One region of the Ruminococcus sp. D54t1_190329_F1 genome, then DNA from elsewhere that is predicted to be linked to it. Evidence: riboswitches for the same ligand, from Rfam matches in the RefSeq annotation. Region 1 holds a riboswitch; each other region holds the start of a gene.
The links. Region 1 has a riboswitch for cyclic di-GMP ahead of I2D69_RS20240 (hypothetical protein). Riboswitches for the same ligand answer to the same signal wherever they lie in the genome.
Positions count from the first base shown of each region.

Region 2: linked by a shared signal. The riboswitch ahead of I2D69_RS08065 (transporter substrate-binding domain-containing protein) and the one ahead of I2D69_RS20240 (hypothetical protein) in region 1 are both predicted to bind cyclic di-GMP.
Region 3: linked by a shared signal. The riboswitch ahead of I2D69_RS20040 (transporter substrate-binding domain-containing protein) and the one ahead of I2D69_RS20240 (hypothetical protein) in region 1 are both predicted to bind cyclic di-GMP.

Region 1 is NZ_JADNDC010000033.1:3,636-6,922, reverse strand. It holds gene I2D69_RS20240 (hypothetical protein) at 308-1,324, opposite strand; cyclic di-GMP riboswitch class I at 1,495-1,578, opposite strand; gene I2D69_RS14640 (LacI family DNA-binding transcriptional regulator) at 1,766-2,797, opposite strand; gene I2D69_RS14635 (MBL fold metallo-hydrolase) at 2,896-3,287, opposite strand, start outside.
Region 2 is NZ_JADNDC010000014.1:11,559-14,845, reverse strand. It holds gene I2D69_RS08070 (DNA mismatch repair protein MutS) at 1-737, shown strand, start outside; cyclic di-GMP riboswitch class I at 931-1,006, shown strand; gene I2D69_RS08065 (transporter substrate-binding domain-containing protein) at 1,133-1,948, shown strand; gene I2D69_RS08060 (ATP-binding protein) at 1,932-3,287, shown strand, end outside.
Region 3 is NZ_JADNDC010000014.1:3,891-7,177, reverse strand. It holds gene I2D69_RS08050 (response regulator) at 1-1,253, shown strand, start outside; cyclic di-GMP riboswitch class I at 1,405-1,480, shown strand; gene I2D69_RS20040 (transporter substrate-binding domain-containing protein) at 1,681-3,051, shown strand; gene I2D69_RS20035 (histidine kinase dimerization/phospho-acceptor domain-containing protein) at 3,106-3,287, shown strand, end outside.

The DNA.
Region 1 (3,287 bases):
TAAAGTTTATTTTAACACATTTCAGGCGCCGTGTCTACATCCATTCCAAATATATCTATCCCTGCCTGCAAGAAAGTGATAACCTTTGTTTTGTATTATACACACCTAAGGTTTTTCATTGCAAGAATTTTCTGTCGACACATATCCCGACTCTTCGACATATATAAGAGTCCTGTTCTCCCGGTGACCCAAAGATAAGTACCAGCTGTCACTTACCTTTTTATAAAATACCGGTTTCCCACGCCTGTGCTATTCACAATAAAACACCCGGAGATATTTCTCCGGGTGCCGGTCATCTTTAAAATTATTAATTCCAGAACGCTCCGTAAATCTTCTGGATCTTAGCGATCTGTGCGTCTGTAATCTGATTCAGTGCATTCTGAACAGCTGCATAAGTCTGTGGTCTGCTACTCTTCAGGGAAGCATTGTTCAGGATGTAATCCTTAACAGATTCTGCAAAATATTCGGAAGCATTCTGTGTTACATAGGCTTTATTAAAAGCTGTAACATTTGCCTTCTCAGCTGCAAAAATGCTCTGGAAGCTTGCTGTCTTATCTGCATTTCCTGCGATAAATGCAAGGAAATGACCCAGCTCATGATAAACAGAATCATCAATCTGCTTCATTGTAATAGATCTTGATCTTGCATCAAAATATCCGGAATAGTTAACGGATGGATCAACAACAATCTTAAAGCCCAGCTGCTGATATGCTGCAATTACACGATTGTCCATCTTACCTGCAACACTTGCTACATTTGCTTCGTATTTGCTCTGGTTCTGTGAAGAGCTTGCTGCTGCAGTTGCCTGGGCAGCGGAAGTACCAGAAGAAGTAGTGCTTACAGCGGTCTCATTGGCAATTGATACCTGCTGTGTAGTTGTTGTCTGAACAGTTGTTGTGATCTTGGATGTAACAACTTTCTTTTTTGATTTCTTGGTGTATTTCGCTGTTGCTTTGGTAACAACGGTTGTTTTGGTATCTACTGTTGTATTACCGGATTTATTTGTTTTATTGGTTACTTTTGTTTTGGTTTTCAGTTTCTTGGTGTAGCTCTTCTTGGAAGCCTTTTTTAATTTAACAGTCTTCCTGGTTGTCTTAGTACTGGAGGTAGTCTTCACAGTAGTCTTCGGCTGGGAAGCCAGTGGAGTTTCATCTTCTATAATGGAAGTCTCCATGATCGGATCTGTATAACTGGGGAATTCAGGTGTTTCTCCTGCTCCTGAGAATAATGAAACGCCGCCGATCACTGCTGCCAATGCTATGGCAGCACAACTGGAAACAACTTTTTTATTTGCAAGCCACTCTGTTAATTTCTTTCCTTTCATAAATAACACACCTTTCTTGAACCATAATGTAACTGACTTGCCGCTATCTGGAAACTATCAGTCCCATCAGTTTGTGGAAATAAAAAAACCGTTTATCAGATTAAATAAACGGTCGCCACAAATAGAAGAACCACGTCTCCTGTCATATTACATTACCTAATCAATATCAATGCGGCAACCGGCTGTCATAGTCCTGAGACCTTAGACCCTTGGCTTTGCGTCCCTGTCTTTCAACAGGTTTGCCTTTTATTCACTTCTTATAATAAAGCAAACTGTCACTTTTGTCAACGGAATTTCCTTGTTAAAACTTACAAAAATCTGTCTAAAAAGTACGAAAGCAAAAAATCTGTAAAAATATCTGAGCTGATTGTAACGCATGATAATCATTCTCAAATATTTTCACAGATTCCTTTTCGATGTCTGGAGGACAGCAGACACGCATTACAGTTTGCGCGTAGACTCCCGCTCTATAAGAGTTCCGCCCAGTATTTGCCGTTTCACTACCTTTTTCCGGTTGATCAGATCAAACAAGGTACGGACGCTCTGCAGGGCAATTTCCACTCTTGGATATTTCAATGTGGTGATGGATGGATGATAATATTCCGCAATGTCCTGACCATCTGCTCCTGCCACACAATAATCCTCCGGTACTCTTTTGCCGCTGTCAATAACTGCTCTGCATGCTCCTACCGCCAGAGTATCTGAAATTGCATAAATGCAGGAAAAATCCACCCCTGATTTCAAAAGCTCACAGGTACAGTTATAACCATTCTCAATCGTATAAATTCTTTTACCTGGTTTTAAACGAATTATAAGCTTCTCATCGTACTCCAGTCCATTTTTCTCCAGTGACCTTTTATAGCCATTGAGATGGCATCTTCCAAGACCTTCATCTCCGGAAGTAATAAAGGCGATCCTTTTATGTCCGCAGCTGCACAGATAATCAACCATACTCTGGCTCTCAATCTCTGTATCAGTCGTCACAAGGGCACTTTTAGGATAAGTTCCTGTATCCTCCGGAACTGTTTTTCCGGAACCACTGATCACATACGGAACTCTCAGCATTCTCAGCCTTGACTCGTCATAATTATACATACCTCCAAGAAATATGATTCCTTTGACTTTTTTCTCTTTTTCCAGCTGAAGGGCAAGCTCAACTTCGTCTTCATCATCTGCCACATTCTGCAATACCAGGCAATATTTCCTGTCACGGACTTCCCGCTCCAATACATGAAGCATAACACCCCAGTATGAGTTACTGATTTCTTTTATTACAACTGCGATCGTATTGGAATCAGCTCTTTTCAGATTTCTGGCACTATTATTCGGTACATAATTGTACTCTCTGATCACATCCAGAATCTTCTGTTTCGTTTCCGGATTAATGTCCGGGTGATTGTTAATTGCCCTGGACACTGTGCTGACTCCTACGCCGCACAATTTCGCAACCTCTTTAATTGTTATCTGCTCCATAATCGCTCTCCTGCAACAATGTATTCATTATATATGTCCCGGCATATTATGGCAAATGATTTTTAATAAATTTATAATGATTTTTTTATCATTTTTTATTAACAAATATGCTTGTCATTATAAGCGATGTTTCCTTTTCCATATTTGAAAAGGAAAGCTGGTTCTGAAGACATATGGCTGAAGTCAATAGGCTCCGGTTTTGCAGTTCCTTCTACGATTTTATCAGCACATGTGATAAGATCGTGAAGAATTGCTTTTCCAATCGGACGTAAAAAATGTCCTGGGAAAATAAGCTCAAAATCTTCTTTATCTAACTTCTTTAATCCCTCTGCATATTCCTTTACTGTTGCGGAATAGGTATCAAAAATCAGGATTGGAGTTGACACTACACTGTCTCCGGCGAACAGGAATTTATTTTTTCTATCCAGGAAAACTACACTTCCAGGAGTATGTCCCGGTGTAAATAATACTTCCAGGCTTCTGCCGCCCA
Region 2 (3,287 bases), on a different contig from region 1:
TTGCATCTTTTCGGGAACTTCTTACGCTTTGGTGCAAACCTGAGTTTAAAAGCTGGGAAAGTGGTGTCACGCAGATTGAAATGGCTGTAGAAGATCTGTATCACCCACTGCTTCAGGAGGCAGTTGCCAATAGCTTTCAAGTAGCCGGAGGAACTTTGGTAACCGGTTCTAACGCATCCGGAAAATCTACATTCCTAAAAAATGTTGCAATGAACAGTATTCTTGCCCAGACGCTTGTTACCTGTACTTGTTCATCCTACCAGGCATCGTTTTTGAAAGTTATGACATCTATGGCATTGCGGGATGATATAGAGAGTGGAGAGAGCTATTTTATTGTAGAAATCAAGTCGTTGAAACGAATATTGGAAGAAAGTAAGAAAAGGGAGCCACTTTTATGTATTATTGATGAAGTGCTTCGAGGTACAAATACGGTTGAGAGGATTGCTGCTTCATCCAGAATTTTAAATGCACTTCGGCAAAAATGGGTGCTGCCTTTTGCAGCTACTCATGACATAGAACTGTCGTACATTTTGGATTCCCAGTATGAAAACTATCATTTTGAGGAAGACGTACAGGAAAAAGAGGTGGTATTTTCCTATATCCTGAAAAAGGGAAGAGCCACATCCCGAAATGCGATTCAGCTTTTGGATATGTTAGGTTATGACAAGGAAATTGTAGAGGATGCACGAAATGCGGCATTTAATTTTGAAAATAAAGGAATCTGGGATGCCTTATAAATGCAGCAGATCATGTCTGGAAACAGTAATGTCAATGCTGCGTGGACTTCGGAAGAAGGAGAACAGTTCGAGTATATGTATCGGCTGTTCTTTTTTTAAATTTTTAAGTGTTAAAGCGGTGAGGTTTTTCTTGTGTAAAGTAGAGCAATGGAGTATAATAAAATAGGTTTTTGCATAATTTTAAAAGCTATAATAAGAAAATCGGCAAAACAGACGAAAGTCTGTGACGCAAAGCTACAGGGCCTGTAAAATGGTAGCCAGTTGCATGAACTGAGGTGCACTGTCTGTGAGACAGTGTTTTTTTACGGTGTTATTTCATAGACGTAACAATAATAATTTTATGGCAGGGAATCAGATATGAAAAATACGAGAAGGATAGTTAGGATAGACAGAAAATGAAAGGAAAAAAAGTGATTGCAGGCATTCTGCTTGCGGGAATTTTAGCAGTCACCCTGGCAGGGTGTAAAAACACAGATAACACGAAAGAAGAAACAGAAAAGCCCGTTATTACCCTCGGCAGTGACAGCTATCCGCCATACAATTATCTGAACGAGGATGGCGTACCGACGGGCATAGATGTAGAACTGGCTACAGAAGCTTTCAAAAGAATGGGATATCAGGTGGAGGTTGCCCAGATCAACTGGGAGAAGAAAAAAGAACTGGTGGAGAGCGGAGAGATTGACTGTATCATGGGTTGTTTTTCCATGGAAGGGCGTCTTGATGGTTACCGCTGGGCGGGACCATATATAGCAAGCCGTCAGGTGGTCGCTGTAAATGAGAATAGTGATATTTATAAACTGAGTGACCTGGAGGGAAAGAACCTGGCTGTCCAGTCCACAACCAAACCGGAAGGCATTTTTCTGGACCGGACAGATGATAGAATCCCAAAACTGGCAAATCTGATCAGTCTCGGACACCGGGAGTTGATTTATACATTTCTGGGAAAAGGATATGTAGATGCAGTCGCCGCACATGAGGAATCTGTTGTCCAGTATATGAAGGATTATGACGCAAGCTTTCGTATCCTGGAAGAGCCTCTGATGATCACTGGAATAGGTGTCGCTTTTGCAAAAGATGATGACAGAGGAATCTGTGAGCAGATGAGCCAGACGCTGGAAGAAATGCGTCAGGATGGCACATCCCTGAAAATTATTGGAAAATATCTGGATGATCCCCAGAAATATCTGGAGGTGGATGATCTTGGATATTAAGAGGAAGACAAAAGAAAAACGGATCCAGCTGATTGGAGGTCTGTTTGGAATCTGTGTGGCTGTAGGTTCACTGTTTTATTTTTTCCATGCAGAAAAAACGGAAGCCGAGAAAAGAATGGTAGAGATTGTAAATTATGTCAAAGTGCAGTGTTCCACCTACACCCATTATAATGAATCTTCGGAATCCAAAAGCCTCCTCCGTGCTATTGAAAGTGCCAGACAGATGAGTACAAATATTAAAACGGAAAAAGAAAACGGCGGTCATCTAAGCCGGGAGTTCCTGAAAGAAAACCTGCAGACTCTCTGGGTGGATGGTATCATTGTACTGGATACAGAGGGAAAGACGGACTGCGAATACAGTACGGATGAGTCTCTGACTGATGAGATTACGGAGTATCTGCAAAAAGACATTATTATGGATTTTACCGGATATGAAGAAAGATCTTATTCAGAACGGTTTGCCAGGGAAGACGGATCCTATATTGATATTGCAGCCTGTGCCAGAAAAGATGCACCGGGTATTGTGGCAATCTACTATTACACACCTCCTGAATTTTCCAGAAACTATACACTGACGATACAGGGACTTTTAAATGGTTATAGTATCCAGAAAGATGGAACGATTATTGTCGCAGACGAGGGGATTGTTGTTGCCAGCAATGATGAGAGCCTGCTGGGGCAGAATACGGCTGACAACGAAGTTGTTCAGGCAATGAAGAGGCATACAGACAGTCAGCACATTTATCATTTGAAGAATGAAGGAACAGGATGCTACGGAATCATGCTGAAGCAGAGGGATTACTATATTTATGCATATCTTCCGGATACAGAAGTGTTCCATAATCTTCCATTAAGTGTGATAAGTGTTATTTTTCTTTATTTTCTGATGTTCAGTATATTCTGGTTCTGGACATACAGAACCAATCTGGCGCACCGGAAACAGGAACAGGAAAAAGATGAAAAATATAAAGCAGAACTTCTGATAGCAGCAAAAAAGGCAGAAGCCGCCAATGAGGCAAAAACAGAATTTCTCCAGCGGATGAGCCATGATATTCGGACTCCGATCAATGGAATCTGCGGCATGGTCAATATGGCAGAACATTATGCAGGTGATTTGGAGAAACAGACGGAATACAGGACAAAGGTGAAAAAGGCGTCCAATCTGTTGCTGGAACTGGTAAATGAAATCCTGGACATGAGTAAGCTTGAGTCAGGCGAAATCGTTCTGGAAGAGATTCCATTTAATCTGAGCAGTATTTCAAGGGAAGTATTTGCTGTGATCAAGCAGATGGCTGCAGAACAGAATATCCGGATCGAGTGGGAGAAAAAAGAAATCACA
Region 3 (3,287 bases), on a different contig from region 1:
TGGAGCTTTATATGGATGCCATGGATGTGACGAATGAGGATGTCTATTGTGACAAGACACGACTGAATCAAGTGCTGCTGAATCTTTTGTCCAATGCGATCAAGTTTACTCCTGCTGGCGGAACCGTTTCTGTCCGGCTGAAACAGTATCCGGGGTTCCAAAGAGGCAGTGAACTGTACGAGATCCGGGTAAAGGATAACGGAATCGGTATGAGTCAGGAATTTGTACAGAAGATCTTTTCTCCTTTTGAGAGGGAGCGGACTTCCACTGTGAGCAGGACTCAGGGTACAGGACTTGGCATGGCCATCACCAAGAATATTGTGGATATGATGGGCGGCACCATTGAGGTCCGGACAGAGCAGGGGAAAGGTACCGAATTTATCGTCCGTCTGCCATTCCGGACTCAGCCTGAGAATCACCGTATAGAGAAGATTGCAGAGCTGGAAGGTCTTAAGGCTCTGGTTGTAGATGACGATTTTAATACCTGTGACAGCGTGACCAAAATGCTTGTGAGGGTTGGAATGCGTTCGGAATGGACACTTTCCGGTAAGGAGGCTGTTCTGCGTGCACGACAGTCTATGGAGCTTGGGGATGCCTTCCATGCTTATATCATCGACTGGCGACTGCCGGATATGAATGGTATTGAGGTCACCAGACAGATCCGCAGTCTTGGTGACGATACACCGATCATTATTCTGACTGCTTATGACTGGTCAGACATCGAAGTGGAAGCCAGGGCTGCAGGAGTAACTGCATTCTGTGCGAAACCTCTGTTTATGTCCGATATCAGAGATACCCTGATGACTGCCATTGGCCAGAATCAGGCTGAGCAGGAGAAGCCTGTTCTTCCGGCGGCATGCTCAGATTTCAGAGGCAGATGTATACTGCTTGTGGAAGACAATGAGCTGAACAGTGAAATTGCGGTGGAGATCCTTAATGAATATGGCTTCCTGGTGGATACTGCAGAAAATGGGGCAGAGGCAGTAGAGAAGGTCAAGAGGTCGAAACCGGGCGGTTATGATTTGGTGCTGATGGATGTGCAGATGCCGGTAATGAACGGATATGAGGCCACGAAGCAGATCCGTGCCCTTAGGGATCCGGCACTGGCAGGAATCACCATCCTTGCCATGACGGCCAATGCTTTTGACGAGGACAGAAAGAAAGCGTTGGAATGCGGTATGAATGGATTCTTATCCAAGCCAATCGTTATAGAGGAATTGATCAGTACATTACAAAATAATCTGACAGATTAGTAATAAAAACCTGCTAAGAAGTTCGGTTAACAACTTTTTAGCAGGTTTTCAAATTATTTTTAAGCGTTAAAGCGGTGAGGTTTTTCTTGTGTAAAGTGGAGCAAGGGAGTATAATAAAATCAGTTTTTTTGTATAATTTTAAATGCTCTAATATGGAAATCGGCAAAACAGATGAAAGTCTGCGACGCAAAGCTACAGGGCCTGTAAAATGGCAGCCAGTTGCATGAAATGAGATGCGCTGCCTGTTTGGCAGCGTTTTTATCACCCGGGGCATTGCAGAGATGATGGAAATTACACAGCAGCAGTACACAGCAACAGGGATGAATGCACATATTGCAAAACCGATTGATATAAAAACAATACTTGCTGTTTTTGACCTGGTGTTTGGAACATCATAAAACACAAACGGATGAAGGAAATAAAAAATATGGATAAAAGTAGAAAAAAATCAGCCGTACTATTTGCATGTATATTTGTGGTCCTGGGAATGTGGATGATGTTATCGGTACACTGCCAGGCTGCTGAAACGAATAATGATGAAAAACAGCCACAGACCATCCGTGTCGGCTCATTTGAGGATACCTTTAATTATGTCGATAAAAACGGTGTCAGACGAGGTTATGGCTACGAGCTCATGCAGGCTCTGGCAGGTTATACCGGATGGAAATTTGAGTATGTGAAATGTGACTGGTCCAACTGTTTTGATAAGCTTGAAAATGGTGAGATTGATATCATGGGCGATATTTCTTACACCGATGAACGTGCACAGAAGATGCTTTTCCCGGATGAACCCATGGGTGAGGAAAAATATATCCTTTATGCTGATTTATCGGATACGGATATTGGGACGTCTGATTTCAAGTCTATGGATGGGAAACGTGTAGGTGTGCTCATGGGGACTGAGCCTGAAATCATGCTGACAGAATGGGAAAATAAGAATGGCATACATACAAAACATGTAAATGTGAATAGTGATGATGATGTCGAAAAGAAATTAGCGAATCATGAAATCGATTGTTTTGTATCTCTGGAGGAATCCATCTGGTCTGAACAGGGAATATCATCCGTTACCACGATTGGTAAATCCGGCATATATTTTGTAATAAATAAAGAGCGCAGCGATATCAAGACAGAGTTGGACTGGGCTATGCGTCAGCTGGATCAGGATAGTCCTTTTTTCAAGGCGGATCTGTATAAAAAGTATTTTACGCTTGATTATTGTCAAAGTCTTACAGGCGGAGAAAAGTCCTGGTTGGAAGAACATGATGGGATCCGGATCGGATTTCTGAGTAATGATGCGGCAGTATTTTCCCTGGACGAAGAGACTGGAAAACTTACCGGTATGCTGGCAGAATATTTCTCTTATGCCAAAGACTGTCTGGGAAATCAGATACTGGAATTTAATATACAGGAATATGATGAATATGATGAAATGCTTCAAGCTTTACAAGAACGAGAGATTGACATGATTTTTTATGCTGGCAGGAATCCATATTTTGCAGAAAAAAACGGATATACACTTACAAACACAGCCTGGACCTACAGCCTGATGGCGGTAACAGATGAGGAAAAATTTGATGAGAATAAGGTGTATACTGTAGCTGTGCCCAGGGAAAAATATGCCTTAAAACAGCATATTGCATTCAGTTATCCCCAATGGAAGCTTATAGATTGTGATTCGCTTGACGATGCAGCAGATATGGTCATTCATGAAAAAGCAGACTGTTTCCTCATGGGCGCAAGTCAGGCACTAATATATGATAACAGTCAAAATTTCAAGAGTATTCCACTTACATAAACAATGGAGGCATGCTTTGCAGTTAGAAGTGGAGAGGGAACCCTCTTATCAATATTGAATAAAACCTTAAAGGCTATGCCGTCTGACATGCTTACAAGTGCACTTGCTATTTATGACAGTACAGCAGATAAGGTAACATTTTTGGATTTTGTAAAAGACAATATGCTTGCTTTTTTTGCTACGGCAGGATTTTTTGTACTCACTATCATTAGTATTATCCTCGTACTTTTACGGAA